Regions from separate parts of the Nocardioides daedukensis genome, predicted to be linked through region 2. Evidence: predicted binding sites of a transcription regulator. Region 2 holds the regulator's gene; the other holds the start of a gene.

Region 1 (15,906 bases), 630 kb from region 2:
TGCTGGAGTGCATGGAGGAGCGTCAGGTCACCGTCGACACCCAGACCTGGCCACTCGAAGCCCCGTTCATGGTGATCGCAACGCAGAACCCCATCGAGATGGAGGGCACCTATGCCCTCCCCGAGGCACAGCGCGACAGGTTCATGGCACGGGTCTCGATGGGCTATCCCGTGATGGCCGCCGAGATCGCCATGCTGGCCTCGCACTCACGACGCAGCCCGCTCGAGGATCTGCGCCCGGTGACCGATGCCGAGGAGATCCGTCAGGCCATCGGCGTGATCAACCAGGTCCACACCGCGGACTCGATCCTTCGCTATGCCGTCCAGCTCACCACCGCGACCCGGCACAGCCCGGACCTGAACCTGGGCGCCTCGCCGCGCGCATCGCTGCAGCTGGTCCGTGCCGCGAAGTCCTATGCCTGCATGGCAGGACGCAACTACGTGCTGCCCGACGACATCCTCACCATGGCCCGCCCGGTGCTCACCCACCGGCTGATCCCCAGCGTCGAGGCCGCCATGAGCAGCCGCGACACCGCGATGATCCTGGACGGCATCGTCGCCTCGGTGCCGGTGCCCACCTCCTGATCGCGACCTGACCGATGGCTTCGGGACTCTCCGCCCTCACCGTCCGTGGACGGGCCTTCCTCGCTGCCGGGATCACGGCCGTCGTGTGCGCCATGGTGCTGGGGCAGAACTCCTTGAGCCGGATCGGCGTACTGCTCGTCGCCCTGGCCCTGCTGGCCGCCCTGATGGTGGGTCGCAGCCGCTACCAGCTGGCGCTGGACCGGACCGTGTCACCACAGCTGGTGCAAGCCGGATCGCCCAGCCAGGTGCACCTGGAGCTGGTCAACGAGGGCCGCGGTCGAACCGGGGTGATGCTCCTCGAGGAGACGCTCCCCTTCGTCCTCGGCTCACGACCCCGCTTCGTGCTCGGCGGGCTGCGGGCCGGCACCCACCGCTCGGTCACCTACCAGGTCCGCTCCGACGTGCGCGGGCGCTATCTGATCGGTCCCCTGACGGTGCGCCTGCGCGACCCGTTCGGCCTCGTCGAGGTGGGCCGCGCCTTCACCTCCACCGTGCCGGTGACGGTCACCCCACGGACCATCGCACTGCCCGCGGTCCCCCTCAACGGTGACTGGACAGGGTCCGGCGACAACCGCCCGCGCGCCTTCGCGACCGGATCCGCCGAGGACGTCACGGTGCGCGAATACCACCACGGCGACGACCTGCGTCGCGTGCACTGGCGTACGTCGGCACGCACCGGCGACCTGATGGTGCGTCGCGAGGAGCAGCCCTGGCAGTCGCGGGCCACCGTGTTCCTCGACAACCGACTCGGCGCGCACCGCGGGAGTGGAGCGGCCTCCTCGCTGGAGACTGCCGTGTCGATGGCCGCATCCATCGCAGTGCACCTGACCCAGAGGGGTTTCATGGTCCGCCTGGTCACCGCCGACGGCGAGGACCCCAACACCGCCTGGCACGATCGCACCTCGGCCGTGAACACGGCTCCGCTTCTCGAGGCGCTCGCCATGGTCTCGCTCAGCAAGCGTCCCGACCTGGACACCGACTGGCTGATCGACTCCTCGCACACCAGCATGCTGGTCGGGGTCCTGGGCGCCCTGAACAAGCACGACCACGAGGTGATCCGTCGGATGCGCCTCCATGGTTCGCGGCCGATGGCCATCGCACTCGATGTCGAGGCTTGGGTCAGCGGCGGGGTCCAGTCCCCCGGCTCCACGGCCGGTGAGCTGTCCAGCCTGGGCTGGCGTGCAGTGGATGCGCGCCCCGTCGATCGCCTCCCCCGCCTGTGGGAGGAGCTGAGTCGCCGCAGCGCCGGCCTCAAGCACGGAGTCCGCGGATGAGGCGCGCCGCGGCGGCCCAGACCCCGCTCGCCCTCGTGACGATCACGGCACTGACCAGCTGGGCGTCTCTGATCGCCTGGTCCGGGTTCGTCTCGCGCAGCGGTGACTACCTGATGCCAGCCCTGCTCGGCATCACGGTGACGGCGGCGATCGGCGTGTTGGCCCGCCGGTTCCGGATGCACGCGATCTTCGTGCTCAGCAGCCAAGCACTCGGAGTGCTGCTCGTCCTCAATGCCGGATGGGGTTCGTCGATCGTTCCGACGCTCGACTCGATCCGGACCACAGCTCAGGCCTTCGTCGATTCCGTCGACATCCTGCAGAGCTATGCCGCCCCGGTGCCGCCGGGCATTGAGAACACCATGCCCGTGCTGGTGATCGGCGCACTGCTGTGCCACCTGTTGGTCGACTTCCTGGCCCTGACCCTGGGCCGGGTTCCGCTTGCCGGACTACCCCTGCTGGTGGTCTACACCCTCCCGGTCAGCATCCTCGACAAGCCGGTCAACTGGATCGTCTTCGTCATCATCGTGACCGGGTTCCTGGTGATGCTGGCCCTGGCCGAGGGCACCAGGACGAACCGCTGGGGACGCGACTTCGGCAACCCGGAGAACGGCACCGAGCGCGGACCGTTCGGTCCCCAGGACCCGCGCCGACACCCGGTCGGCATGGGTCTGGGTGCAGTCGCCCTGGCCCTGCTGGTTCCCCTTGCCCTGCCCTCACTCGGGTGGCAGCTCTTCGGGCAGGGCGACGGCCCGGGCGAGGGCGACGACGAAGTCCGGATCACCAACCCGATGACCGACCTGCGACGCGATCTCGATCGCAAGCAGGACATCCCGCTGGTCCGGGTCAAGACCGCCGGGATCCGGCCGCAATACCTGCGCACCTCGGTGCTGACCAGCTACACCGGCGAGACCTGGACACCGGGTGACCGGGACCTGCCGAGCCAGAACTCAGCCACCGGCACGATGCCACCGCCGATCGGCCTGAGCCCGGCGACGCCGTACTCCTCGGTGGAGTGGCAGGTGAAGGTCCTCGACAGCCTCAAGTCGCTGTGGCTGCCCACCCCGATGCATGTCGAGGAGATCCGGGCCGGGTCCGAGTGGCGCTTCGACTCGACTGTGCTCGATTTCCACTCGGCCGACAACGACGTGGACACGGCGGGCCTCTCCTACGGCCTGACCGAGCTGGTGCCCGAGATGTCCGGGGACGACCTGGCGAGCGCACCCGCACCGAACCCGGCGATCGCGCGACGCTTCTCGAGCCTGCCCTCCGACCTGCCGGACTCGGTGCTGACGATGGCCGAGGAGATCACCGGGGGCCTGGTGACCGACTTCGAACGGGCGCAGGCGCTGCAGAGCTTCTTCCGCGACGAGGAGCGGTTCACCTATTCCCTCGAGCCCAGTGCGGGCAACGGCAACAGTGCGCTGGAGGAGTTCCTCGAGGAACGGGTCGGCTACTGCGAGCAGTTCGCCTCGGCGATGGCCGTGATGGCACGCGCCGTGGGCATCCCGGCGCGGGTGGCCGTCGGCTTCTACCAGGCCGACCAGCTCGAGGACAGCAGCTGGGAGTTCAGCTCGCACGACCTGCACGCCTGGCCCGAGCTCTACTTCGAGGACTACGGCTGGGTGCGCTTCGAGCCGACTCCGTCATCGCACATCGGCTCGGTGCCCGACTACACCAGTGACGACATCGTGATCGACGAGCCTTCGTCGGGACCGAGCTCGTCGAGCAGCTCGGCTCCGTCGTCGCAGGCACCCACCACCCAGGCGCCGAGCGCGGAGCCCGAGGTCGAGCAGGCCGAGCAGACCGACGACGACTCGGGGATCCCGTGGGCGATCGTGCTCGCAGTGCTGCTCGGCATGCTGCTGCTGGTTCTCCTCCTCGTCGGTCCCCGCCTGCTGCGTCGCCGGCGCCGAGCGCGGAGGTGGCACGGGGACCTCCCGACCGCCGAGGCAGTGTGGGCCGAGCTCCGCGACATCTGCCTCGACCTGCGTCGCCCCTGGCCCGGCGGCAGGTCACCTCGAGCCACCGGTGCCGTCGTGGCAACCTGGTTCGGACCCGCCGCACCTGAGCGGTCCACCCGACTGCCGAAGACCGGCCCGGAGATGAACCCGGACGCGATGCGTGCGCTGGAGGAACTGGTGGGTGCTGTCGAGGAGCTGCGCTATGCGCCGTCGCCGAGCACGGACGGGGCCGACCTGTGGAGCCATCTCGACACCTGCCGGGTCGCGCTCGAGAACGGTGTCCCGAGCAAGTCGCGCGTGCGCGCGCAGTGGGCACCGGTCTCGATGCTGCGTCGCAGCGAGGCGCCGGTGGTCATCGACGACGAGATGGTCGGGGACCACGTCCACTGAGCTGGTCGGCGGTGTGACGAGTCGGTGAAACGCGGCTCAGAAGCCGCCGTTCTCGTCACGGCGACGACGCCAGCGCTCTTCCATCCGCTCCATGAACGGGGCGGAGGAGCGGACCTTGCGTGGCTTGTGGGAGCGGCCACCGTCGATCACGCTGAACCCGTGGTGACCGGTGGCCTTCTCGGTCGCAGCGGGTGCGTTGCCGCCCCGCAGGTTCACCAGGAGATAGGTGGCGGAGGCCAGCATCACCACGAAGCCGGCGATCCCGAGCGGGATGAAGGCGAAGATCGCGCCGGACATCAAGATGGCCACACCGACGACGAAGACGACGCCGGAGATGATCGCGCGACGACGCGCCGCGCGGCGGAAGGACGTCCCGCGCAGGGTGGAGGCGAACTTCGGGTCCTCCTCGACCAGGGCGCGCTCCATCTGCTCGAGCAGACGTAGTTCTTCTTCCGAGAGCGGCACGTTTCCTCCCCTGTTCGCAGTCCTTCTGACTGTCCGTCTCCAAGTCTAGGCAGCGTGGGCCAAAGGCGGTACCTCTGGCCCGGATTTGTTGACGAATTGATCGCCTCGGTCCTCAGGAGAGCAGGCTGGCCGGTCGTACGGCTCCGGATCCGAACCTGCGGACGGCACGATCCATTGCCCGGTCCGCATCGGACCAGCCGTGCTCGCGCTCCCCCAGCACCAGCTGTCGTTGCACCGTGGAGCGGGGCACCAGACCCTCGACACGTACGCCGACCAGCCGCACCCTGGCGCGCTGGAGGCCCAGTGCGTCATAGAGACGGGTCGCGGTCGCATGGATCTCGCGGGTCACATCGGTGGCCTCGGCAAGGGTGCGTGACCTGGTGATCGTGGTGAAGTCGGCGAACCGGACCCGCAGGGTGATCGTGCGACCGGCCACTCCCGCCACCCGCATCCGGGTGGCGACCTTCGCCGAGAGCCTCAGCACCTCTCGCAGGATCACCTCGCGGTCGTCGGTGTCGCGGGCGAAGGTCTCATCCGCTCCCATGCTCTTGTCCGGCTCGTCGGTGTGCCGGCGCGGTGTGATCGCCCTCCGGTCGCTCCCCCAGGCAAGGTCGTGCAACTGGGTCCCGAGCGCATGCCCCACCGCACGCTGGAGCGTCCGCACCGGTGTGTGCGCGATGTCCGCCACGGTGTTGAGGCCGAGCCGGTGCAGCATCTCGGCGGTCTTCTCCCCCACCCCGAACAGCTCACCGACATCGAGCGGGTGCAGGAACGAGGTCACCTCGCCGGGCGGCACCACGACCACGCCGTCGGGCTTGGCCCGACGGCTGGCCAGCTTGGCCACCGAGACCGAGGAGGCGATCCCGACCGAGCAGGTGATCCGCTGCTCGTCATGGACCCTGGCGCGAACCATCTCTGCGATCGCCAAGGGTGAGCCGAGCCGGCGTACCGAGCCGCTGACATCGAGGAACGCCTCGTCGAGGGACATCGCCTCCACCAGTGGAGTGACCTGACGGAAGATCTCCATCACCGAGGACGAGACCGTGCTGAAGGCGTCGTAGTCGGGATTGACCACCACTGCCTGCGGGCAGGCCCGGCGGGCACGGGTCATCGGCATCGCCGAGCGCACGCCGTGCTCACGGGCCAGGTAGTTGGCCGAGAGCACCACGCCCCGGTGCCCACCGCCGACGATGACGGGTACGTCGACCAGGTCGGGACGGTCGCGGATCATCACCGACGCATAGAAGGCGTCCATGTCGATGTGGAGCAGGTGGCAGCCGGTCGAGAGGTCGCTCATGGCGACCCCACCGAGAGGTCAGTGCGTGGCGAGCACGTGCACCTGGGTGGCCAGGGAGAGATATTCCGGCCGGGTCGCCACGGCGCGCTCGAGCTCGAGCAGGGCCTGGGTCGAACCCGGCTCGAGGTCGAGCAGTGAGCCGGGGACGAGGTCGGAGAAGACCCGGATGCCGTGCACCGAGCCGATCGTGAACCCGGCCTGCTCGAGGTGCCCGGTGAGCTCTTCGCTGGTGAACCGGTGTCCGGCACGACCGACGGACTCACCGTCGAGGATCGCCCGGGCCTGGCCGAAGTGGCCGGCGATGGCACGGGCCACCACGGCCGCGTGGCGCTGGTTGACCAGGAGGCTGAGGGTGCCGCCGGGGCGGAGCACCTCGGCGATGGTGGCCAGTGCAGCCGCCGGGTCGTCGACGATCTCGAGCACTCCGTGGCACAGCACCACGTCGGCGCTGTCCGGACCGGCGACGTCGAGGAGGGTCGAGAGGTCGCCCTGCTGGCCAGCCACCCGGTCGGCGACGTTGAATTCCTGGGCACGTCGACCGAGCGCGGCCAGTGCGTCGGGGCTGGGGTCGATGACCCGGACCTGGTGGCCGAGCTCGGCCACCCGGACAGCGAAGCCGCCGGTGCCACCCCCGATGTCGAGAACGTCGCTGGAGGCGCCGAACACCTCGCGCAGCGACTCCCACACGACTGAGGTCCTGGCCGCTCCCCTGCGTTCACTGGCAGACATGTGGCCCACATTAGTGGGTGCTCTCCTGCCAGTGCCGGATGCCTCATCCCGCACTCCCCGGACTGCGGTGCCAGAGCCTGCGCGGCACTTCGATCTCCTTGCCGTTGTCGGTCGGCCCACCGGCCGGACGGATGTCGGCATAGGGCGACATCCGGAAACCACTGCTGTGCACCAGCACCCGCTTCGGCTGGTTCGACTCCTGGCCGGAGCCAGCCCTGTCTGTGTTGGTCCTGTCTGCGTCGGCACCATCGCTGGTCCGGTCCATCAGGTCTTGCACTGCGTCGAGTCCCCCGGCGTACCACGCTGCGTGCAGTGCCGGCAGCTCCCAGCAGCCCGTCGCCCGGACCGAGACCCCACGTCGGCCGGTCCGGCGCAGCTCACCGCGCACGACCAGCAGCCAGGACCCGAACACCGTGGAGGCGTAGGAGCTCTGCGCGTCCTCGAAGAACGTGGCGTCGACCGGCCCCGTGGAGTCGTCCAGGGTCAAAAAGATGACCCGGCGCCCCGAACGGATCGGTGGTGTCTGGGTGGCCACCTTCACCCCGGCGACCAGGATCCCCGAGCGCTTCCGCTGGGCCAACAGGTCCTTGCTGCGCACGACGCCGAGTGCATCGAGGAACTCGCGATAGTTCTCCACGACGTGCTGACTGACGTCGAGTCCCAGGATCTCCAGCTCTGCCTTCATCCGGTCATGCGAGTCCATCTCCGGCAACCCGCTGGCCTCTCCCTCCTGCCCCTCGCCGAGGTCGAGAGCCAACTGCACACTGGTCACCGGGACCGGTGGCGCGGCAGCCCGCGACTGCGCGGAGGCCTGGGCCCAGACCCCGGCGCGCCCCAGCGCATGGCGCTCGGTGCCCGGGGCGTCCTCGCGCAGCAGTGGGTCCGTGCTGCTGCGCGCCGCTGCCTGCTCGGCACGGGCCGAGGCCTGCTGCTGGGGGGTCCGGGTGCGGGTGAGCGCCTTCGAGGTGAGCCCGCGCCCACGCGTCGACGACCGGGCACCGGCCCGGGCCAGTCGATCGAGCTCGGCGACCTGCAGGAGCAGGTCACGACGCGTCACGCTGCCGCGACGGCGTACGTCGTTGGTGGCACCGATGCCGTAGACGTCGTCGAAGCCGCCGGCCAGCACCAGTCGCTCGACCACCGGTCGTGAGGTGTTCGTGCGATGCCAGAAGTCACTCAGCGACTGGAAGGGACTCTCCTCGTCCTCGCCCCGGGCTGCGACGATCCGCTGGACCTCGCCGGCGTTGATCCCCTTCACCTCGGCCAGGGCGAGCCGGATCCCATGGTCGACACCGGTCCGGGTGGGTCCGGGTGATCCAGCAGCGACGTAGGCGGAGCCGCTCGAGACCGGTTCGACGGTGTATTCCTTGCCGCTCCGGTTCACGTCGAGACCGAGCACGGTGATCCCGAGCTGCCGGGCGTCGTCGAGGATCAGTCTCTTGGGGTACATGCCCGGGTCGTGGGTGAGCACGCCGGCCAGGAAGTGCGCCGGCCAGTGGGCCTTGAGCCAGGCCGACTGATAGGTCGGCAGCGCGAACGCGGCCGCATGCGCCTTGCAGAAACCGAAGGAGGCAAAGGCCTCCAGGATCTTCCAGACCTGCTCGGCGACCCGGGTCGAATAGCCACGGGCCAGGCAGCGCGGGAAGAACCAGAGCTTCGTCTGCGCCATGCCGTCGGGCTTGCCCAGGGCTCGCCGCTTCTCGTCGGCCTCGGCATAGCTGACTCCGCCGAACTGGCCGATGATCTCGATGACCTGCTCGTGGAAGACCACCACACCGTGGGTCTGGGACAGGATCGGCTTCAGGTCATCGTGCAGGTAGGACGGCATCTTCCAGCCCTGCTTGGCCTCCAGGTAGGGCGTGATCATGTCGCTCTTGACCGGACCCGGCCGGAAGAGCGAGATGTCGGTGATGATGTCGTCGAAGCTGTCGATGCCGGACTTGCCGACCAGCTCGCGCTGGCCGGGCGACTCGATCTGGAACACACCGAGGGTCTTCGCCGCGCTGATCATCTCGAAGGTCGTGTCGTCGTCGAAGGGCACCTCCGCCTCGTTGTCGAGATCGATCTCGACGTCATCGACCCGCTTGATCTCGGCCAGGGCGTGCGCCATCGCGGACTGCATCCGGATGCCCAGCACGTCGAGCTTGAGCAGGCCGAGGTCCTCGACGTCGTCCTTGTCGAACTGGCTCATCGGATAACCCGCATGGCTGGCCTCGACCGGGGTACGGTCGAGCAGGGTGGCGTCCGAGAGCAGCACCCCGCACGGGTGCATGGCGACGTGCCTGGGCAGCCCGTCGAGCCGCTCGACCAGACCGAAGAACATCTCAGAGCCTGCCCCTCCCTGCGCCTGGAGGAACCCGGAGGCACGCAGCTCCGGCAGCTCGCGCAGGGCCATCCGGGCGTCCCGGGCGCGGATGTGCGGGAACGCCTTGGCGATCGCGTCGATCTCACCCGGTGGCATGCCGAGCGCCGCCCCCACGTCACGCACCGCATGGCGCACTCGGTAGGTCTCCATCATCGAGACCGCCACACAGCGCTCGGCGCCGTACCTGTCGAGGATCGCGTCATAGACCTCCAACCGGCGCGCCGACTCCACGTCGATGTCGATGTCCGGCAGGTCCTTGCGCAACGGCGAGAGGAACCGCTCCATCAGCAGTCCGTGCCGGATCGGGTCCACCCCGGAGATCCCGAGGAGATAGTTGACCAGGCTGCCCGCCCCGGAGCCACGGGCCGCAGCGCGCACGCCCATCTCCCGGATCATCGCCACCACGTCGCCCACGGTGAGGAAGTACGGCGCATAGCCGAGGTCTCGGATCATCTCGAGCTCGTCGTCGAGCCGCTTCCAGATCCGTTGCCGCGCCACGTTTCCGTAGCGCCAGTCGATCGCTGCCTCGCACCGCGCCCGCAGCGTCGAGTCGGCACCGCCCAGGGTCTGGCCACCCCCGGACCCGCGCCGGCTGGTCAGCTCGAACTCCGGGAAGTGGGTCTCCCCCAGGCCCAGGTCTGCTCGCGGGTCGAGTGCACATCTCTCAGCAGTGGCGCGGGTGCGGGCGAGCAGCTCGCGCGCCTCCCGTGCGGGGTCGCCGGACAGGCCGGCCAGGTGGCAGATCTCCTCGGCGATCTCGTGCATCTGCTTGCCGGACTTGAGGAAGCCCTCGGCGTTGCGCCGGAAACCGCCCGGTCCGCCGCCGGAGAGCCCCGCCGAGCCGAGGGGCACCAGGGTGCGGGCGGCGTCGAGCACGTCGATGGTGGGCGCGTCGAGCCGGTCGGCATAGCGGACCGCGTTGGTCAGCACCATCGTCAGTCCGGCGTCGCGGGCAGCCCCCGCCATCCGAGCGGCGTGCTGCGACGAACCGGGGCCCCAGCCCTGGTTGCTCCCGGGGAGGCGGTGGGAGACGAGCTCGACGACGAGGTTCTCCCGTGGGACCAGGCCCTTCCAGCGGGCCAGGACCTCGCGGGCACGATCGGGACGACGTGCTGTCGCCGCGGCCCCGAGGGTGGATCCCGGTCCGAGCAGGACGATGACGTCGTCGCCGCAGTGCTCCGCGATCAGCTCCGCAGTGGCCACCGGTCGTCCCCGTTCCCCGGTCAGGTGGGTGGCTGAGACCAGCCGGCAGATCGATGCCCAGCCGGCCTTCCCGCTGGCCAGGAACAGCGCCCGGGGCAGGTTCTGCTCACGGAACGCGCCTCCACGCACCGGGCTGCGTCGTTGACTGCCGGGTCGGTGGTTCCCTTCGGGCCCGGGCAGCAGCGCCGCCTGGTCGGTGGCCGCAGCCGAGTAGGCGAGATCCACCCCGAGCACCGGGCGGATCCCGGCCCGGGCGCACTCCTTCACGAACCGGACCGCGCCATAGGTGCCGTCGCGGTCGGTCAGGGCAAGGGCATCCATCTCCTGTTCCAGGGCACGCTCGACCAGCACGTGCGGGTGGCTTGCGCCGTACTGGAGTGAGTAGCCGGAGGCGACATGGAGATGGACGAACGGGTCAGGCACTGAGCCCGGGTCGCCAGGGCAGTTGTTCCTCGAACGGCATGTGTGGTGCCAGTCCGAGGGCCTGCTCGACGATGGCCAGGAACCGGTCCGACTCACGGACCAGGTCGTCTGCCTCGCGCTCGTTGACCGCGCGGGTGGAGCCTGCCTCTGCTGCGGCGCGCTTGCTGGCACCGGCGGAGAAGAAGGCGGCCCACTCGGACAGCTCGGGAGCGATCTCCGCCAGCAGCACCCAGGCGTTCTTCTGGGCCCGACGGCGGCTGCTCGTGGGAACCGGGACGGAGCGGGCGGCGATCAGGGCCGCGGCTGCTCGCAGTGCGGCGACGTGTGCGCACGCATAGCGGGTCGGGACCTCGGTCGTCGTGATCGCCTCACGCAGTGACTCGGCCGCCCGCTCGAGGTAGGAGTGGGTGGTTGCCGGGAGGCAGTAGGGGTTGGGGGTGGTGGGGTTCTTCGCAGTCATTGTCCGTGTCCCGTCTCAGTCCGTGCAGCCCAGGAGCTGCCAGTTGCCGTCTGCCCACGAGAAGGCCAGGTCGAAGACCCCGCTGCTGCAGTTGACCGTCATCCCATTGCCGGCTTCGACCCGCCACATCTCGCGTTCTGCAAGAAGGTCACCACTGAGCACCGACAGTCGCTGTCGATCCTCGACCGCGACGTCTGTTCCGACGACGGCGCGAGCACCGGCTGACTGCCACCAGGGACCGGTCTCCACCCAGTGCGCGACGACCTCGCGCACCTTCCACAACGTGCCGCGCCAGAGGAACTGCTCGGGAGCCTCGACCTGCCGGTCGCCCTGGCCCACCATTCCCCTGCGCACCTCTACGGGATCGTCATAGCGACGCATGTCATGCTCCTTCCCCAGAGCTTCGTGACGGTTTTCGACCCCCTGTCACTCGACCCCTCGACCCCGGTGCTGCCCCTGCGGACCAGGCAGGTGATGTGCCCCCGGTGGGGACGGGGGTCGAGGTCATCCCCACCGGGTGATCGAACATCTGTTCGAACAACTCCAAGGTACATCACTCCCCCGACATCGCGTCAACACCTGTCCATGACGGATAGGGTCGGGCACATGGCCGACCACCCCTCCATCGAGAAGTTCGCCGCAGCCCTGACCGAGAAGGGCGGCCGGGGCGAGATCGTCGTACTCCCCGATTCGGTGCACACCGCGGCACTCGCCGCAGAGGCGCTGGGCTGCGAGGTGGGCGCGATCGCCAACAGCCTGCTCTTCGATTCCGACGGCTCCCCGGTGCTGATCCTGACCAGCGGCGCGCACCGGGTGGACACCGCGAAGATCGAACCGGTCACCGGTCCGCTGAAGCGCGCGAAGCCCGACTTCGTGAAGACCGCAACCGGTCAGGTGATCGGCGGGGTCTCTCCCCTCGGGCACCCCACTCGGCTGCCCACCTACATCGACCCGTGGCTGCGGCGGCACGAGACCGTCTGGGCGGCCGCCGGCCATCCCGCAGCAGTGTTCAGCACGACCTATGACGAACTGGTCGCGATGACCGGTGCGACCGAGCTCGAAGTGGAGTGAGAACCATGGAGATCTGGATCAACCCCGCCTGCTCGAAGTGTCGCACCGCCGTGGGTGCACTGGACGACGCCGGCGCGTCCTACACGCAACGGCGCTATCTCGACACCCCGCCGACCGTCGCCGAGATCGAGGACGTGCTGGGCCGTCTCGACCTCGAGCCGTGGCACATCGCGCGGATGAACGAACCGATCGCCGCGGAGATCGGGCTCAAGACCGTCCCCAAGGACTCCGCGCACCGCGCGGACTGGGTCCGGGCCCTGGCCGAGCACCCCAAGCTGATCCAGCGACCGATCATCACCCTCGACGACGGCACGGCGGTGGTCGCCCGCGACGACGAGACCCTGGCCCGGGTCCTCGGGGCGAGCTGATGGAGTCCCTCGCGCTGGTCTTCTCCAGCGGCTGGGCCAGCGGGATCAACGCCTACCTGGTGGTGCTGGTCCTCGGCGTGGCCGACAAGGCCGGAGGCTTCGAGCAGATCCCTGACGTCCTGGCCCGCTGGGACGTCCTGGCCGTCGCCGCCTTCCTCTACTGCATGGAGTTCGTCGCCGACAAGATCCCCTACATCGACTCGACGTGGGATGCGATCTCCACCGCGATCCGACCCACCGCCGGCGCCGTGATCGGCGTGCTCCTGGCCGGGGACGCCGACTCCCTCAACGCCGCCGTCGGTGGCGTCGTGGGCGGCACCTCGGCCCTCACCTCGCACGCGGTCAAGGCTGGTGGACGATTGGCGATCAACTCCTCCCCCGAGCCGATCACCAACATCACCGCCAGCGTGCTCGAGGACGTCGCGGTCCTGGGCGTGGTCTGGTTCGCCATCGAGCACCCGATCGCGGCTGCCGGCATCGCCGCAGTCCTCCTGGTCGTGGGAGTGATCGTGCTCGTCTCGGTTGCCCGCCTGGTCAGGAAGTCCTGGCGACGCTGGAAGGGACGAGACCCCGGCACCGTCCGTCCCGCCTGACCCTCTGCCGAACGGACCGCTGCCGGGCAGCCACTAGGGTTCAGCGCATGGCGCGCACAGTGGTGATCGGCGGAGGCTTCGGGGGCATGGCCACCGCGGCACGCCTGGCAAAGCTCGGGCAAGAGGTCACCCTCGTCGAGCACCGCGACCGTCTCGGTGGCGCGATGGGCACCATCGAGGAAGAGGGCTTCACCTGGGACGCCGGTCCGTCGATGACGCTGCTGCCCGGCGTCGTGCGCGACCTGTTCCGCAAGTCCGGCCGGCCACTCGAGCGCGAGATCGACCTGATCCCGCAGGAGATCCTGCGCGAGCACCACTTCGAGGACGGCTCGGTGCTCAAGCTCCCCGGCGGTTCACGGGCCGCCCAGATCGATGCATTCGACGGGCTCGGGGCCGGCCTCGGCCAGAAGTGGATCGATCACGTCGACTCCTTCACCGAGGACTGGGAGGTGATCCGGCGCGAATATCTCGAGCGTCCCTGGCTGCCGGATCTTGCCGGCAAGGACGTGACCTCCCGGATCTTCACCCGTGAACACCTGGCCAAACGACTGAAGAAGGCCTTCAAGGACGAGCGACTGCGCCTGGTTGCCGGGCACCCGTTCGTCTTCGCCGGCCACGACACCCGCGATGTCCCGGCCTGGCTCGGCATGCGCGCCTATGTCGAGCAACGCTTCGGGGGCTGGAAGATCGAAGGTGGCTTCGGCCAACTCGCCGATGTCCTCGCCCAGCGCCTCACCACCCGCGGCGTGACGGTGCTGACCGGCGTCGACGTGACCGACATCGTCCTCCGCGACGGCAGGGCAGTCGCCGTCGCGACCAGCACCGGCGAGCTGGACGCCGACGTCGTGGTCTGTGCCATCGATCCCCGCCGGATCCCCGCCCTGGCACAACACGTGCGCCGCACCATGCCGGCGCTCCCCCCGGTCGTGTGCCACGTGGGGCTGACCGGGGACGACATCCCTGACATGCCCGAGGAGACGGTCTTCCACGGTGACCCGCTCGTGGTCGTACGCCGTTCCGGCACCGCGCCCGAGGGCGGCCAGGCCTGGACCATCTTCGGTCGCGGGCTGCTGGCCGAGGACATCGTGCTGGCCCTGGCCCGCAAGGGCACCAACATCCGCCCGAACGTCGAGGTCAGGGTCGACCGCTCCGCCCGGACGCAGGTCGAGGAGTTCGGCGCCTCACCGATGGGCGTGCTCTGGCAGGGCCGGACCACGTTGAACCACCGGATCTCCACCACGACACCGATCCCGGGGGTCTATGCGGCAGGCGCCCACGCCGCACCGGGAGGCGGCATACCGTTCGTGGGCCTGTCCGCCGCCCTGGTCGCGCAGCAGGTCGCGCTCGACCACCCCGTCTGAGGGAAACTCAGGCCGTGATGCTCAGGGCCTCGAAGATCTCCCGGGTCGCCTTGGACCGGTTCAACGTGTAGAAGTGCAGGCCCGGCGCACCGCCGGCAAGCATCTCCTCGCACATCTGGGTCGCGATCCGGATGCCCTCGGCGCGCAGGCCGGCCGGGTCCTCCTCGAACGGACGGAGCCGGTCGACGACCTCGGCAGGCATCTCGCGGCGGGAGAGCTCGACCATCCGGCGCATCGAGTTGATGTTCAGGATCGGCATCACGCCGGGGATGATCGGGAAGTCCACACCGGCAGCCTTCGCACGCTCCACGAGGGCGAAGTAGTCCGAGGACCGCAGCACCATCTCGGTCACCGCGAACTCGGCACCGGCGTCCTGCTTGGCCTTCAGCACCGCGACGTCGTCGTCGAGGGTCGCTGCGTCCACGTGTCCCTCGGGGAAGGCGGCCACGCCGACGGAGACGTCCGCAACCTCCTTGATCACCCTGACCAGGTCGGAGGCGTAGTCCACCCCGCCGTGGGTGCTGACCCACTCCGTCCCGGGGCCACCGGGCGGGTCACCCCGGAGGGCGAGGACGTTGTGCACTCCACTGTCCGCCAGCGAGGTGAGCACCTGCTGGATCTCCTCGACCGTGTGCCCCACGCAGGTCAGGTGTGCCATCGGGACCATCGAGGTCTCGCGGGCGATGCGACCGGTGATCGACACCGTCGTGTCGCGCGTGGTCCCGCCGGCGCCGTAGGTCACCGACACGAACGTCGGCCGGTAGGGCTCCAGGTCACGAATCGCCTGCCACAGCTGCTCCTCGCCGGCCTCGTCCTTGGGCGGGAAGAACTCGAAGGAGAAGGAGCGCTTCCCCTCCCGGATCAACGCTCCGATGCTGCGCCGCGATTCGATGTTCATGCCGGAAGCATAGGGAGCAGCCACCGACCGGCCCACCGCTGTCCATCCAACAGACCACTGTGGCTATGGTCGGGCCCGTGACTGATGCAGACGCGTTCCGGGCCGGGCTCCAGGTTGCGATCGACGAGTTCCTCGACGAGCAGGCCACAAGGCTCGCCCCGCTCGGTCCCGACGCAGCGCGACTGTTGACTGCCGCACGCGAGGCGGTCACCGGCGGCAAGCGGTTCCGCGCCGCCTTCTGCCACTGGGGCTTCAAGGCCGTCTCGGATCTCCCGGCTGACCAGGAGAAGGCCTTGCTGAGGGCATGCGCGAGCCTGGAGTTCCTGCACGCCAGCGCCCTGGTCCACGACGACTTCATGGATGCCTCCGACACCCGTCGAGGCCGGCCGGCGACCCACCGCGCCTTCGAGGGCGAGCACCGCGACGCCGGTTGGTCCGGTGATCCGGAGCAGTACGGCGCCGCC
Region 2 (15,906 bases):
GCGAGAGCGTGCTGTTCCCCAAGCGCCTGGGCACCCCCGACGAACTGGCCTCGATGGTGGTCGAGTGCATCACCAACTCCTACATGAACGCCGAGGTCATTCGCGTCGACGGCGGCATCCGGATGCCACCCAAGTGACCCACTGACCAGCCAAACCGGCCCGCGCCCCCACCCGGGGCGCGGGCCGTTCGCACTCCTGGGCCTGCGGTCAGCCGACGAGGCCGGCGACGTTCACCGCGAGCAGGAAAACCAGGTAGAAGACGGGTGCGCCGAGGATCGACAGCGCCAGGCCGGTGCCGAAGTGACGCACCTGGCCCCGCAGCCCGAGCATCGCCGCCCCGAGCAGCGGTGGCAGGAACGCGAACATCGAGGCGCCGGGGACATCGGTGAACCACGGGAACGCCGACAGGCTGAGCCCGATCGCCATCGCGACGACGCTGAGCGGGCCGAAGAAGCTCCGACCGAAACCGGGCCGGGTGTCGAGGACGTCCTGGCTCATCAGGTCACCAGCCCGGGAACCAGTGCCCACGGCAGGCAGGCCAAGGCACCGGCGAGCAACCCCAGGCCCCAGCTGCGTGCGCGGCGCTGACCGATCCGGAAGAGCAGTCCGCCCACGGCCAGCCACCCGATGCAGGCCATCGCCAGGCTGAGCGTGTCGGAGAGCCCGAGCGCGAAGAGCAGGAAGGTCCAGAAGACGAGCGCCGGGACCAGCAACGCCATCATGGTTGCGATCGGCCAGGAGACCGTGGCGGGCGCGCTGGGCGAGTCGGACATGCGCACAGTTCTATCGCACCGCGAAACTCGTTGGCCGGTTGCAGGTCGGCGACATACTCTTGAAGGCATATGACGAACGCACACGAACCCTTCTCACTCGCCGCCGAGCTCGACGAGACCGACGCTTGGGACGACGACGACTTCGGTGACAACCCCGGGGATGACCAGGGGGACGACTCGGACGACGACTCCGGCGATGAGGACTGGGAGTCCGGCTATGAATCGGTCTCGACCGATGGCCCGGACCCCGAAGAGCTGACCACCGGCGCGCAGGACCTCGCCGAGCGGCACGCCCTGCGCCGGGTCGCAGGTCTGCGCACCGAGCTCGAGGACATCACCGAGGTCGAATACCGCCAGCTCCGACTCGAGCGCGTGGTGCTCGTCGGGGTCTGGACCGAGGGGACCATCGAGGACGCCGAGAACTCGATGGCCGAGCTCGCGCTGCTCGCCGAGACGGCCGGCTCCGAAGTGCTCGAGGCCATCTATCAGCGGCGCCAGAAGCCCGACCCCGCGACATACATCGGTCGCGGAAAGGTGGAGGGACTGCGCGAGATCGTCGAGGCCACCGGCGCCGACACCGTCGTGCTCGACGGTGACCTCGCCCCGAGCCAGCTGAGGAACCTCGAGGACAAGCTCAAGGTCAAGGCCGTCGACCGGACCGCACTGATCCTCGACATCTTCGCCCAGCACGCGAAGTCGAAGGAGGGCCAGGCCCAGGTCGAGCTGGCCCAGCTGCAATACATGAAACAGCGCCTGCGCGGTTGGGGTGGCAACCTGTCCCGCCAGGCCGGTGGCCGTGCCGCTGGCGGCGAGGGCATCGGTGGTCGTGGTCCCGGTGAGACGAAGATCGAGACCGATCGTCGACGCATCAACACCAAGATCGCCAAGCTCCGTCGCGAGCTCAAGGCGATGAAGGGGACCCGCGACACCAAGCGCCTCGACCGCAAGCGCAACGAGATCCCCTCGGTGGCGATCGCGGGCTACACGAACGCGGGCAAGTCCTCGCTGCTGAACCGGCTCACCGATGCCGGTGTGCTGGTCGAGGACGCGCTCTTCGCGACGCTCGACCCGACCACCCGCAAGACCACGACCTCGGACGGCCGGATCTACACGATGTCCGACACCGTCGGGTTCGTACGCCACCTGCCGCACCAGCTGATCGAGGCGTTCCGCTCGACGCTGGAGGAGGTCGCCGACGCCGACCTGATCCTGCACGTGGTCGACGGCTCGCACCCGGACCCCGAGAGCCAGATCGCGGCTGTCCGCGAGGTCTTCGCCGACATCGAGGCCAGCAAGGTCCCCGAGCTGATCGTGATCAACAAGGCCGACGCCGCCGACCCGATGGTGCTGGCCAGGTTGCGCGCCCGCGAGCCGCACTCGGTCGTGGTCAGCGCGAAGACGGGGGAGGGGATCGCCGAGGTCCTCGCCCTGGTCGAGGCCGAGCTGCCGCGTCCAGCCGTGGAGTTCTCCGCGCTCGTTCCCTATGAGCGCGGTGACCTGATCAACCGGCTGCACCAGCGCGGGGAGATCGAGTCGATGGAGCACACCGCCGACGGGACCCTGATCAAGGGCCGCGCCGACGAGAGGCTTGCGGACGAGTTGGCGGCGTACGCCGTCTGAGCGCACACTGAATCGGTGGGGATTCTGGACCGTCGTTGGCTCTGGCGCGCAGGCGCCGTGCTGATCTGTGCCCTCGTGATCGGCGGCATCGCCGCGCAGCGGGAGCAGGCGGTCAGTGAGCAGTCCTCGGCGTGCGCGCGCTTCGAGGCCCAGGCCGAGCTGCGTCTCGACGCGGTGGTCGGGAGCGGTCCGCGCACCGTCGTCATCGGCGACTCATGGGCGGCCGGGCTGGAGTCGCGTGACATCGGACGGACCTGGACCGACCAGCTCCCGGGACGGGTCACCGTGCACGCGTTCGCCGGGTCCGGCTTCAGCAGGACGGCGAGCGGGTGCGGTGAGGCCTTCTCGTACGCCGCACGCGCGGCGTCGGCGCCCTTCGACGAGGCCGCGCTGGTGGTCATCGAAGGCGGGCTGAACGACTTCGACCGGCCAGCCTCGGAGATCACCGTGGGATTCAACGCCGTGATCGACCAGATGATCGCCCGAGGCGTCGAACCCGAGGAGATCCGGGTGATCGGACCCGCGCGCGCCCCGTCGCGTGCAGGGGGAGCGATCCGGGTGGACCGGCTGCTGTCCGATCTCGCCGAGCGCCGCGACATCGCCTATGTGTCGGTCATCGACCTCGAGCTCGACTATCTCGACGACCAGCTGCACCTCACTGACGCGGGGCATGCGATGTTCGGCAGCGTGGTGCAGGAACGGTTGGGCGTGGGCTGAGCGGCCATCTGTGGCCCGATTCACGTCGAGTTGGCGTCGTGGTGGAAGATTGCGCTCATGTCACGTGGTGCTTTCCTACGCCTTCTGCTGGTCATCGGACTGCTGGGTGGATGCTTCTGGCTCTCCGTAGAGAAGGAGCCCCGCCTCGGGATCGACCTTCGCGGTGGGTCCCAACTCATGTATCAGGCGCAGGACCCGGAGAATCCGGACGACGAGGTCACCGCCAGTGAGGTCGACCGCACCCTCGAGGTGCTCCGTGGTCGCGTCGACTCCCTCGGTGTCTCCGAGCCCACCCTGGTCCGTGTCGGCGACGACCGGATCCTGGTCGAGCTGCCCGACGTGCAGGACCCGGAGGCGGCCAAGGAGGTCATCGGCAAGACGGCCCGACTGACCATGCACCCGGTCGTCAGTGCTGCGCAGAGCACGCAGGCGAAGCCCTCCAAGGCGGGCAACAGGGTCATCGCGGACGAGGACGGCCAGCCGATCGAGATCGGGAAGACCCGGATCACCGGTGACCAGATCAAGAGTGCCGAAGCGGGCGTGCCGCAGAACCAGGTGAAGTGGGTCGTCAACATCGACTTCGATGGTGACGGCGGCAAGGCATACAAGAAGCTCACCGGCGAGCAGGCGTGCGCGCCGGTCAACGACCCCGCCCGCCGTATCGCCATCGTCCTGGACAACAAGGTCATCTCCTCGCCGCAGGTCGACGAGTCCCTCTCCTGCAACAACGGCATCAGCGGCGGCAAGACCGAGATCAACGGAAACTTCACCGAGAAGGACGCCCGCGACCTCTCCGTCCTGATCGAGGGCGGTGCCCTCCCGCTGGCCCTGGGCTCGGTCGACGAGAACGGCAAGTTCCTCACCGGCGTCCCGATGCAGGACTCGGTCGTCGGCCCCACGCTCGGTGACGCCGCGATCAAGGCCTCGATCGAGGCCGGCATCATCGGCCTGATCCTGACCGGCCTCTTCATCATCATCGTCTATCGCCTGGTCGGGTTCCTGGCCACGATGGCGCTCGCGTCCTACGCCCTGCTGGCCTATGCGATGACGCTCGCCGTCGGCGCGACCCTGACCCTGCCCGGTCTTGCCGGATTCGTGCTCGCCATCGGATTGGCGATCGACGCGAACGTGCTGGTCTTCGAGCGAGCACGGGAGGAATATGCAGAGAATCCCAAGGCCGGGATGAGACGTGCGCTCCAGGTCGGCTTCAACAAGGCCTGGACCGCCATCATCGACTCCAACGTGACGACCCTGCTGGCCGCGTTGCTGCTCTTCATCTTCGCGTCCGGCTCGGTCAAGGGCTTCGGTGTCACCCTCTCCATCGGTGTCATCGCCTCGATGATCTCGGCGCTCGTCATCGCCCGGGTGCTCACCGAGATCGCAGTCTCCAGCCGTCCGGTCGCTCGCCGTCCGCACATCACGGGTCTCAGCAACGTCGGGCGGGTCCGCACCTGGTTGACCAAGAAGGACCCGCAGATCATGAAGCGTCGCAAGACGTGGATGGTCGTCTCGGTCCTGGCCACCCTGTTCGCGATCGGCGGCATCGCCAGTCAGGGCCTCAACCTCGGGCTCGAGTTCACCGGTGGACGCACGATCGAATACTCCACCGCCAAGGACATCTCCGCCGACGAAGCACGCGAGTCCGTCGTCGACGCCGGTCTTCCCGAGGCCGTGGTGCAGAAGGTCAAGGCCAGCGACGGCACCGAGCGGGTCTCGATCCGCGCCGGGGAGATCACCAACGAGCAGCGCGACCAGATCGCCGAAGGGCTCGAGAAGCAGGCCGGCAAGGTCGAGCAGGTCACCGACGACACCGTCGCGGCCAGTCTCGGTCAGGAGCTGAAGGAGAAGGCGCTGATCGCCTTCCTGATCGCCCTTGCGGCCCAGATGCTCTATCTGGCGATCCGGTTCCACTGGACCTTCGCGCTCTCGGCCGTGGCGTCGATGGCACACGACGTACTGCTGGTGACCGGCATCTTCGCCTGGTTCGGCAAGCCGATCGACGGCATCTTCCTGGCCGCGGCGCTGACCATCGTGGGCCTGTCCGTCAACGACACCGTGGTCGTCTTCGACCGCATCCGAGAACGTTGGCAGGGAACCAAGACCGGCACCTTCGACGAGGTGGCCAACAAGGCGATGATCGAGACGATGCCGCGCACGGTGAACACCGGTCTCGGCGCCATGTTCATCCTCGGGGCGCTGACGTTCATGAGCGGTGACTCGCTGGAGGACTTCGCGCTCGCGCTGCTGCTCGGGTTGATCATCGGCACCTATTCGACGGTCTTCGTCGCCACCCCGTTGGCGAGCTATCTGCAGCAGGTCCAGCCGTTCTCGCGGGAGAAGAAGGAACGCAAGGAACGCGATCCCAGCGACTCGGGTGCCGTGGTCTGAGCCACGCCCGTTCCGTGCGGCGACCCGTCGTCCAGCCTCTTGCTGGTGGCGGGTCGTTCGCATTTCGCGGTGGGCTGGAAGGTGAATTCACGACGGGTCGGCGTGCGGGTGTGTACGACGGTCCGCGGCGTCGGTGGGCAAGGTTAGGGTTTCCGGGTGCCCGACGACCTGACCACCACTCCCGAGACCGCGACCGACCCGGCCCAGGCGCCCGTGACCAGCCTGCTGGCGGAGGCGGTCCAGGCCCTCGGTGGCCAGGAGCGGGCCGGCCAGGTGCAGATGGCGCAGGCGGTCGCCGAGTCGATGGAGTCCGGCCAGCACCTGCTCGTCCAGGCCGGGACCGGCACCGGGAAGTCGCTGGCCTACCTGATCCCGAGCCTGCTCCACGACGAGCGGGTCGTGGTCGCCACCGCGACCCTGGCCCTGCAGCACCAGCTGGTGGAGCGTGACATCCCGCGCCTGGTCGACGCGCTGAAGGCCAAGCCCGGCGTCGACACGTCCTACGCCGTCCTCAAGGGCCGGTCCAACTACGCCTGCCTGCACCGGGTCCGCGAGGGCGCGCCCGACGACCAGGGTGCGCTGGTCGAGCTGCCCACCGGCTCGATGGGTGCCGAGGTCGTCAAACTCCGCGAGTGGGCCGAGCAGGAGGCGGAGAAGAACGGCACCGGTGAGCGCGACAACGCACCCCGGCACACCGATCGGGTCTGGCGTCAGGTCTCGGTCAGCGCCCGCGAGTGCCTGGGCAAGGCGCGGTGCCAGTTCGGTGAGGAGTGCTTCGCTGAGCGGGCCAAGGAGAAGGCCGCCGCCAGCAGCCTGATCATCACCAACCACAGCCTGCTCGCCATCGACGCCATCGAGGGCGTCCCGATGATCCCGGACTACGACACCGTCGTGATCGACGAGGCCCACGAGGTCGTCGCCCGGGTCACCCAGGCCGCCACCGACGAGCTCGCGGTCAGCGACGTCGAGCGCGCCGCCCGCCGCGCTGCCCGCTATGTCGAGGAGAGCGAGGCCGACGACCTCGACGACGCCGCCGGTGCGCTCAAGGACGCCATCGAGCGCACCGAGGCCGGGCGGATCGACAAGATGGATCCGCAGCTCGCCGATGCCCTGATCCTGGTCCGCGACGGCGCCCGCGCCGCGCTCGGCGCGATCCCCAAGGAGAAGGACGGCGAGGCCGATCCGGGTCGCAACCAGGCCAAGGCCGGGGTGCAGGAGGTGTTCGCCACCGCCGATCGGATGGCCGCCGACCTGAACAGCGACGTGCTGTGGCTCAACGACCGCGACCCCCGCCACGGAGGACCCCAGCTCTGCGTGGCGCCCCTCCAGGTCTGGGGCCAGATGCGCGACAAGCTGCTCGCCGACAAGACCGTGGTCTTCACGTCCGCGACGCTGATGCTGGGCGGCGACTTCAACAACATCGCCACCTCCGTGGGCCTCAAGCCCACCGAGCGGGTGCTGGCCGGGGGAGAGGAACGCCCCGGGGACGGCGTACAGCCCTGGCGGGGCATCGATGTGGGGTCACCCTTCAACTATCCGCAGCAGGCGATCCTCTACGTCGCCAAGCACCTGCCCCCGCCCGGACGCGAGGGGCTGGGCACCAAGCACCTGGACGAGATCGTCGAGCTCGTCGACGCGGCCGAGGGCCGCACCCTGGGCCTGTTCTCGAGCAAGCGCGCCGCGGAGGCCGCTGCCGAGGAGACCCGTCGTCGTCTGCCTCACCTGACCACCCTGGTCCAGGGCGAGGCACAGCTGGCCGAGCTGCAGAAGCAGTTCGTCGAGGACCCGCACACGATCCTGTTCGGCACGCTCAGCCTCTGGCAGGGCCTCGACGTGCCGGGCGACACCTGCCAGCTGGTGCTGATCGACCGGATCCCGTTCCCGCGGCCCGACGACCCGTTGATGTCCGCGCGCCAGAAGGCCGCCGACCAGGCGGGCGGCAACGGGTTCATGCAGGTCGCGGCCACCCACGCTGCGCTGTTGCTGGCCCAGGGCGCAGGCCGGTTGATCCGCACCCATTCGGACCGCGGCGTGGTGGCCGTTCTCGACGCGCGACTGGCCACGGCGCGCTACGGGTCGTTCCTCAAGGCGAGCCTGCCGCCGATGTGGACCACCACCGATCCCAACGTCGCCCGCAGTGCTCTCAAGCGGCTTGCGTCGGGCTGAGGCTCACCAGCGCCGGCCACACGACGACGTGTAGCGCACCCCATAGCGGCCGAGGCTGCCATAGCCGCTGTAGCCGGTAGTGCGCGGATCCCGCGCCCCGACGCCGTCGATCACCAGGTACGTCGTGCCGACCGGGCGGATCCCGCGGAAGCTGGCATCCAGTCCACCTGCCATCCCGGACGAGGACGAGGTGGGGTTGCGGGTGGTGACCAACCGGCCGCGGCTGTTGTAGATCCGCAGTCGGATGTCGAGGTTGGGTCCGAAGCGGACGTTGCGGACAGCGACGTTCACCGTGCCTCGACAACGGGTGCGCAGCCGGAAGACGTCCACGTCGGCGCTCCGTCCGATGACACCCGATCGGGTCGACGACGGGTTCAGCCTGGTGCCCGAGGAGAGCCGGCTCGAGTGGTCGTCCGCCTTGTAGCGGGCACCGTTGGTCGCGATCACGCTCAGGTCGTCCTGCCGGTTGTTCGCACCCTGGTACTCACCCCGGCTCCACTGGGTCAGCGCCCGATCCGAGGCGCCCATCAGCGGTGCCCAGATGCCATGGCCCTGGTCATATTCGGCCGTCGTGTTCCCGTCGTGGAGCAGGTTCAAGGTGTGGCCCGCCTCGTGCGAGAGCACGTCTGCCAGGCGTCGGGGCTGGTTGCCGAGCTCCTCGGGGAAGGCCCAGAAGATCCGCTGCCCGTCCGTTCTCGGCTCGTCGAAGATGCCGACATAGGCGACTCCCGCACACCCGGGACCGCCGCAGGTGCGATCGCGCGCCGTCGTACTGCTGCTGACGACACCGTGCACGCCGAAGTAGGTGTCGCTCGCGCTGCTGCGGTTGATCCGCCATGCGGCCGGTCGCTCGGTGGTCACGTCGACGTCGAAGGGCGCGTAGTCCTCCGCGACACGGGCCCAGACCTCCTGGACCAGTGCGCGCTCGGCGTTGCTGAACCCGGCCCGGCCGTCGACGTCATAGCCCGCATAGGTGCCGCAGGGCAGCGCCCCGAGGCCGAGCAGCCCGCCGCGGTTCCACTCGGTGTCACAGACCCGCTCACCGGTGAAGTCGAGATAGATCACCTTCTTGCTGCCCCTGCGGCTGTGCAGCTTGAACGTGTCCGCCAACGGGTGGTCCGGACTCGCGGCCACCACCGGGGCGCTGCTCGTCGCGGACGCCTTGGCCACCCGGTCGGCGTGGTAGAGCCGACCCTTGGCGTCCAGTCGCATGCTGGCGTCCTCGCGCAGCAGCTGCGTGACCTGGGCGAGGCTCTCGCCGGTCTCGCCCGCAATCTCCTTGACCTTGTCCACCGTGACGCTCTGTCCGGCGGCGGTGCGGATGTCCTGGTCGGCCTGCGACGGGCTCCCCGTCGCAGCCAGGGTGGCCGCGACCAGGGTGGCGGCGAGCAGCAGGCGCGTTCTCGCGCTTCCTCGGTTGGTCCTCACGGTGCGATCACGATCCTGACTACGTCAACGAAGGGCTGGCTGCCTGCCTGCTCAACGCCGCGCGCGGCAATCAGTGACGGCTTACGGCGAGCGGTGCCGACTCAGATGCGGTGCCGGCCGTCCCACGTCTTCGACCCCGTGGGCGCCTGCAGCCCGAAGAACTTCGACACCGTCGGTGCGACGTCCTGGGTGTGCGCGATCGAGCTGGAGCTCCCCCGGGGCAGCCCCTGCCATCCTCCGGCGATGAAGAACGGGATGGACGCGGTGGCCGGGTGGCCGTGATTGCCCGGGATCGGGTTGGAGACCACCGAGGGGTCGCTGAACCGCCAACCGGACTTGCAGTAGACGACGACATCGCCGGCGTGGCCCCCGAGGCGGAGGGTGGGGCGTTCCTTGAGCCGGTCGTGCGCGGAGAGGACACCGGGCTGTGCGCGGGCGATGCGGATCATGCGGTCCACCGCGGTCTGCCTCAGTTCGGCGGGCCCGGTCCAGTAGAGCAGGTCGGCGCCACCGTTCTGGGCGATCTGCACCTTCTGGCTGAGCTCGGGGTCGGCCTCGAGCTTGTCGGTCAGCGAGATCACGTTGTGCGGCAACGACCAGTCCATCGAGTGGTCGGCGAGCACGATCACCATCGTGTTCTGCCAGCGGCTAGTCTGCTTGAGCAGGTCGATGAAGGACTTCAGCTGCACGTCTGTGTTGACCAGGGCTGCGCGGCGCGCGAGCTGCAGCGTCGTACCGGTCAGGTCGGCATGGCCCACCCGGTCCACGTCGCCGAGGTTGACGAACATGAACTCAGGGTCGTGGGTGGTCACCATCTTCTTGGCGGCCTCGATGGTGAACACGTCGGGGGCGTGGTTGGTGATCGGGATCAGCGGCGCGGGCTCCCAGCGGCGGGTGGCCCGGGTGCCGAAGATGCCATAGAGGTAGTCCTTGCTGAGCACCGTCGCGGTGGTTCGGCCGCTGCGGTTGATCTGGGAGATGATCGTGTCGGCACGCAGGTCGCTGGGCCGGTCCATGTCGCGCACGACCTTGGCGTTGCGGTCATAGATCGAGTTGGCCGGCACTCCGGTCTTGTCCGGCCGCATCCCGGTCATCATCATCACGTGGTTGGGGATGGTCTCCATGATCGGCAGGGACCGGGCCCGGGGGAAGTTCATCCCCGAGTCGCGCAGCCGCTTGGTGTTGGGCATCAGGCCACCGCCGATCTCGTCGGGACGGCAACCGTCGATCACCAGCACGTAGCAGCGCTTGCGGTTGAACGGCGCGGCCGTGGCAGGCGCCGCACCCAGGGCGCTGGAGAAGACGAGTCCGGCACCCCCGGCACCGGCGACCTTGAGCAGGGTACGACGATCCGCGGTCACCGCTTCCTCGCCGGTGGCGAGGTCGGGGATCGCGGCGAACCCGGAGCCGTTGTCCTCACACATCACGCACCACCCACCGGGGTGTGGACGCGGCGCAGCTGCTGGGTGCCCGCGAGCGTCTGCCACGAGGCCTGCCAGGTGAGTCCGGTGCTCTTCACTGCTCTGTCTCCGATTGCGTAGTAGTCGCACTGCACCCGGGCCGAGGTGACGTCGAGGACCGAGTAGCCGTGGTCGTCGAAGTTGAGGTGGCGGATGTGTGGGTTGGCGGCGGTCAGGATGGTCTCGACCGCGACCGATGCGGTCCGGCGCTGGACGCCGAGGATGTCCTTGAGGTTGTTGCTGGTGACCGAGGTGCAGACGAACTCCACGCCGGCATTCTCGCGGACCACGGGATAGCTGCCCGGGTCGAAGGGGAGCTCGCACGCCCAGGCGGAGTGGATGTCGCCGGTGAGGAAGACCGTGTCGGTGATCCCCTGGTCGCGGATGTGCTCGAAGAGCACGCGGCGATCGTGGGTGTAGCCGTCCCACTGGTCGATGTTGTAGGCCACGCCGTCCTCGGGCAACAGCTTGGTGACGTCGTTGATCGGATCGATCAGCGCGTCGGGGACGGTGCCGAAGGTGACCGGGGCGATCATCACCGGGTTGCCGACCAGCTTCCACTGGGCCCGCTCGCTGGTGAGGTTCTTCTTGAGCCAGGCGAGCTGTTGTGCGCCGGCGATGCTGCGTTCCGAGGAGCTGGCCTCACCGGAGGCAGGTGACTCCACCGGTGTGCTGCGATAGGTGCGCAGGTCGAGCATGCTCAGCTCGGCCAGCTGGCCGAAGCGCAGGGTGCGGAACAGGCGGGTGCCGTCCCCGAGTGCGGCAGTGCCACTCATCCGCACCGGCATCCACTCGTCGTACGCCCGGTGGCTGCGTGCACGACGGGTGAGCCAGCTGCCTTCGCTGGCGTCGTGGTTCTCGGCACCCTCCTTGTTGGCGTCGTTGGTCACCTCGTGGTCGTCCCAGGTGACGATGAACGGATAGCGGGCGTGCAGCTCCTGCAGGTCGGCGTCGCGCTTGTACTGCGCGTGGCGCTGGCGGTAGTCGGCCAGGCTGACCATCTCGCGCGCCGGCGCGTGCTTGCGGATGTCGACGTTGTCGTTGCCGTAGCCGTACTGGCCGGGGCCGTATTCGTAGATGTAGTCGCCGAGGTGGACGATCGCGTGCAGGTCGTTGCGCTTGGCCAGGTGGCGGTAGGCGCTGAACCAACCGGCCTGCAGGTTCGAGCACGAGACCATGCCCAGGCGCACGCGGCTCGGGGTGGAGGAGTGCGCGGGGGCGGTGCGGGTGCGGCCGACGCGGCTGAAGCGGCCCTTGTAGGAGAACCGGTAGAAGTACCACCGGGCCGGCTGGAGCCCGGTGACGTCGAGCTTGACGGTGTGGTCGTCGCTCGCACCGGTGGCGATCCGGCCCTTCTTCACGATCCGCCGGAAGGCCTGGTCGGTGGCGACCTCGTAGTCGACCCAGACCCGCGGGCCCTTGCCCGAGCCGGGCGTGGAGGTCGACGTCGGCGTGACGCGGGTCCAGATCACCACCCGGTCCGGCATCGGGTCGCCCGAGGCCACGCCGTGGGCGAAGTAGGCAGAAGCGCCCGAGGCGGTGGACCCGCTTGCGGCCACGATGGTGGCGGTGCCGGCGGCGGCTGCGGAGCCCTTGATGACGGTACGACGATCAACGGATGCGGTGGTCACGCCTCATTGAACGACGGCCAAGGCCTCAAGGTGACGCCCGACGGATGTGAGAACCAATCGTTCACCAGGACGTCGCCGATTGGTTCACACCTTTGGTTCACACCTTGCGCAGCACCGCGGTGACGACACCGAGAATGGAGGCGTTGTTGCCGTCGATCGGGTCGTAGGCGTCGTTGTGCGGCATCAACCAGACCTGGCCGTCCTTGCGCTGCAACGTCTTGACGGTGGCTTCGCCATCGATCAGGGCGGCGACGATCTCGCCGTTGCGGGCGGTCTGCTCCTGGCGGATGACGACGTAGTCGCCGTTGCAGATGGCCGCGTCGATCATCGAGTCACCGGAGACCTCGAGCAGGAACAGGGTGCCGTCGCCGACCAGGGACTTGGGCAGCGGGAAGATCTCCTCGACGCGCTCCTCGGCGAGGATCGGGCCACCGGCAGCGATCCGGCCGACGATCGGGACGTAGGTCGCAGCCGGCATGGCGTCGCCGATGCCGGTCTCGTCGTAGTCGACCTCGTCGGCGCTGCCCACGGCGCGGGATGCGGCAGCGGTCTCGGGCATGAAGACCTGGATGGCGCGGGGGCGGTTGGGGTCGCGCTTGATGAAGCCCTTGGCCTCGAGCACCTTGAGCTGGTGGGAGACCGAGGAGGAGCTGGTCAGTCCCACCGTCTCGCCGATCTCGCGCATGCTCGGGGGATAGCCGCGGGTCTCGATCGACTCGCGCAGCGTGGTCAGGATCCGCTGTTGGCGCGGGGTCAGGCCGGTGGCGTCCGGGGGCCCGTCGGGTAGGGAGGTGACCTTTGCCTTCGGGTCCTTCGGTGCCATGGATCTGCCTTCCGCTGTGCTGGTCGTCCTGCAAGAGGGGTGCTGCGCCGTGTTGGGTCTCACGCTAGCCGTCGGAGGCGGCATGTTCAAACACCTGTTCGAACGTGTCGCGGCGTCATGTCGCGGTGTTCTGGGCGGTGAAATGCGCCGTCGTGAAATGCGCCAAGGGGCGGGATCGCCCGGATCCCGCCCCTTGTCTTCCCCATCTGCAGGCCGGGGTCGAGGCGACCTGCAGAAAACTGTGGTGTCCGGTCAGTCGGTGACCGGGACGTGGATCTCCTGGCCGGCGACGAGCATCGACGAGTCCAGGGCGTTGAGGTCCTTGATCGTGGCCATCATGTCGCGCACGCTGCCGTCCTCGGCGAGGTCGGACGAGATGCCCCAGAGGGTCTCGCCATAGCCGACCATGATCACCTCGGTCTGCTGCTCGGAGCCCGACTCGTTGTTGCTTGCCACCGAGGAGGTTCCGAGGAACACCGCGCCGGCCAGCACGAAGAGCAGTGCGGCGACGAAGACCACGAGGCGGCCGCGACGGGTCAGGCGAACCTGCGACGTGCGGAAGCTCGGAATGCTGGGGGTGAGGGTCATGGTGCTCATCAGAAGACCTCCGGGGAAGGGGGTTGGTCGGTGTCGAGCTATGTCTAATGGCGACCACCGACAACGGGTGCCGCTCGATCAGACGTTCGATCGAACACATGTACGAAGTTAGAGCACCTGTTCGAACAAATCAAGCCCCGGGCGAACAAATGTTCGATGCGTGTCGCGGACAGAATGCGAATTCACGACGGGTCGGCGACAAAGGGCAGGGAGCGGCGAAGCGGGGACGGCGGAGCCTCAGCTGGACCAGGCGGCCCAGAGCTCGGCATAACGACCGTCGGCCGCGAGCAGCTCGTCGTGCGAGCCCTCCTCGACGACCACGCCCTCGTGCAACACCAGCACCCGGTCCGCGGTTGCCGACTGGGTCAGGCGGTGGGCGACGACCAGGGCGCCACGTCCCGAGGTGACCGCGAGTGCGGCCTCCTCGAGCTCGCGCGCGCCGGCCGAGCCTGCCTCGGCAGTGGCCTCGTCCAGGACGACGTACCAGGGATCGGCCAGTGCGATCCGTGCCAGCGCCAGCTGCTGCGCCTGGGCAGGTGTCACCGGGTGCGAACCGGTGCCGATCACGGTGTCCAGGCCCTCGGGCAGCAACGAGACCCAGCGGGACGCGTGGACCAGGTCGAGGGCGGCGAGGACCTGGGCGTCCGTGGCCGAGGCGTCGACCAGGGTCACCGCCTCGCGCACGGTGCCGGCGAAGACGTGGAAGTCCTGGCTGATCAACGCCACCCGCGAGCGGAGCAGGGACGTGGACAGGTCGCCGATGGCGGTGCCGGCCAGGGTGACCGAGCCCGACGAGGGAGGCAGTACGCCGGCGGCGATGGCACCCAGCGTGGTCTTGCCAGCACCGGTCGCGCCGACCAGTGCGACCCGCTCGCCGGGAGCGATGCTGAGAGAGACACCCGACAGCACCGGACGTCCTGGCACATAGGAGTGGTCGATGCCGGTAAGCACCAGTGGTCCGGGCGCTTCGGGCAGTGACCCCGGGCGCTCGGGAGCATCCGGCAGCAGGGAGACGCCGGCCAGTCGGGAGAGCGAGGCGCCCGTCGACTGCACCGCGTCGAAGATGTAGAGCAGCGCGTTGATCGGGTTGAACAACCGGTGGAAGTAGAGCGCCGCCGCGGTGACCGCGCCGACCGAGGTCGAGTCGGCGCGGACCAGCCAGAAGCCGGTGGTCAGCACCAGCAGCAGACCGATCAGCTCGGCCCGGTTGGACCGGGCGCCGAAGCGGGTGAGCAGCCGGAACACCGTCATCGAGATGTCACGCGCCTGGGCGGATCGGTTCTCGATCGTGGCGACCTGGCCCGAGGACATCCCGAACGCGCGCACGGTCGCGGCGCCCTGGAGCCCGCTGACCATCACCTGCGCCCGCTCGCCCTGGGCGACTCGCTCGCGGGCATAGAACGGTCCGGACTTCGGCAGGTACCACCGCAGCGCCATCGCATAGAACGGCGCCGCACCCAGACCGGCCAGTCCGAGTCGCCAGTCGAGGGCGAAGAGGCCGACAGCCGTGAACGTGACCAGGACCAGCGAGTTCACCAGGGTCGGCACGATCTCGGTCAGCGAGTTGGCCACCGTCCGGGCGTCGTCACCCACCCGGGAGAGCAGGTCACCGGTGCCGGCCTCCTCCACGCGCGCCGAGTCGAGGGCCAGTGCCTTGTCGAGCACGTCCTCGCGCAACGTGGCAAGAGCAGGCTCACCGGCGCGGGCGAGGAAGGCGACCGAGGCCCAGGTGAAGAGCCCGCCGGCGACGGCTGCCGCCGCGATCACGAGTGCGGCCCGGGTGATCTCGCGTTCGGGTGCGCCGTCGATGACCAGGTCGACGATCGTGCCGAGCATCCACGGTGCGACCAGGGCGCACAGCCCGGCCAGGATGAACGAGGCGATGGTCAGCAGCAGCGGGAGACGACGGCTGGCCACCAGTCGCCACGCCAGCCGGGCGGTCTCCTGGCGCGAGGCGATCGGGAGGATGTTGCGGCTCATCGCAGCACCACCTCCGCATAGGTCGACTCCGACGCAAGGTCGTGGTGGGTGCCCTCGGACTGCACACGGCCCTCGGCCACCAGCACCACGCGGTGGCACTGGGCCAGCAGGGCGGGGGAGGAGGTGATCAACCAGGTCGTACGTCGTGACGCGCCGGCCGTGCGCAGCCTGCGGATGCCCTGCGCGATGCGGTGCTCGGTGACTGCGTCGACCGCGGTGGTCGGGTCGTGGAGCACCAAGATGGGGGCATCCATCGCCAGGGCCCGGGCAAGCGCGATCCGCTGGCGCTGGCCGCCGGAGAAGGTGGCACCGTCCGGGGTGAC

What was found. Region 2 encodes LexA, which represses DNA repair genes until DNA is damaged. Its sites were predicted from a motif close to TCGAACANNTGTTCGA; they were not measured.
Region 1: BJ980_RS04560 (DUF6504 family protein) is a predicted target of LexA. The motif match lies at 11,673-11,688, and genes of this name have one in related genera.

What each region holds. Positions count from the first base shown of each region.
Region 1 covers NZ_JACCAA010000001.1:924,241-940,146, forward strand. The annotation lists gene BJ980_RS04520 (AAA family ATPase) at 1-584, shown strand, start outside; gene BJ980_RS04525 (DUF58 domain-containing protein) at 599-1,858, shown strand; gene BJ980_RS04530 (transglutaminase TgpA family protein) at 1,855-4,209, shown strand; gene BJ980_RS04535 (DUF3040 domain-containing protein) at 4,246-4,674, opposite strand; gene dinB (DNA polymerase IV) at 4,787-5,971, opposite strand; gene BJ980_RS04545 (methyltransferase) at 5,990-6,700, opposite strand; gene BJ980_RS04550 (DNA polymerase III subunit alpha) at 6,744-10,691, opposite strand; gene BJ980_RS04555 (SAV_6107 family HEPN domain-containing protein) at 10,684-11,151, opposite strand; gene BJ980_RS04560 (DUF6504 family protein) at 11,167-11,532, opposite strand; gene BJ980_RS04565 (YbaK/EbsC family protein) at 11,758-12,222, shown strand; gene BJ980_RS04570 (ArsC/Spx/MgsR family protein) at 12,228-12,590, shown strand; gene BJ980_RS04575 (DUF4126 domain-containing protein) at 12,590-13,183, shown strand; gene BJ980_RS04580 (phytoene desaturase family protein) at 13,231-14,544, shown strand; gene metF (methylenetetrahydrofolate reductase [NAD(P)H]) at 14,552-15,442, opposite strand; gene BJ980_RS04590 (polyprenyl synthetase family protein) at 15,520-15,906, shown strand, end outside.
Region 2 covers NZ_JACCAA010000001.1:1,559,202-1,575,107, reverse strand. The annotation lists gene BJ980_RS07780 (SDR family NAD(P)-dependent oxidoreductase) at 1-137, shown strand, start outside; gene BJ980_RS07775 (hypothetical protein) at 208-498, opposite strand; gene BJ980_RS07770 (hypothetical protein) at 498-773, opposite strand; gene hflX (GTPase HflX) at 843-2,393, shown strand; gene BJ980_RS07760 (GDSL-type esterase/lipase family protein) at 2,409-3,110, shown strand; gene secD (protein translocase subunit SecD) at 3,168-5,498, shown strand; gene BJ980_RS07750 (ATP-dependent DNA helicase) at 5,778-7,664, shown strand; gene BJ980_RS07745 (zinc metalloprotease) at 7,668-9,092, opposite strand; gene BJ980_RS07740 (alkaline phosphatase family protein) at 9,194-10,516, opposite strand; gene BJ980_RS07735 (alkaline phosphatase D family protein) at 10,516-12,183, opposite strand; gene lexA (transcriptional repressor LexA) at 12,281-13,006, opposite strand; gene BJ980_RS07725 (LysM peptidoglycan-binding domain-containing protein) at 13,259-13,603, opposite strand; gene BJ980_RS07720 (ABC transporter ATP-binding protein) at 13,841-15,583, opposite strand; gene BJ980_RS07715 (ABC transporter transmembrane domain-containing protein) at 15,580-15,906, opposite strand, start outside.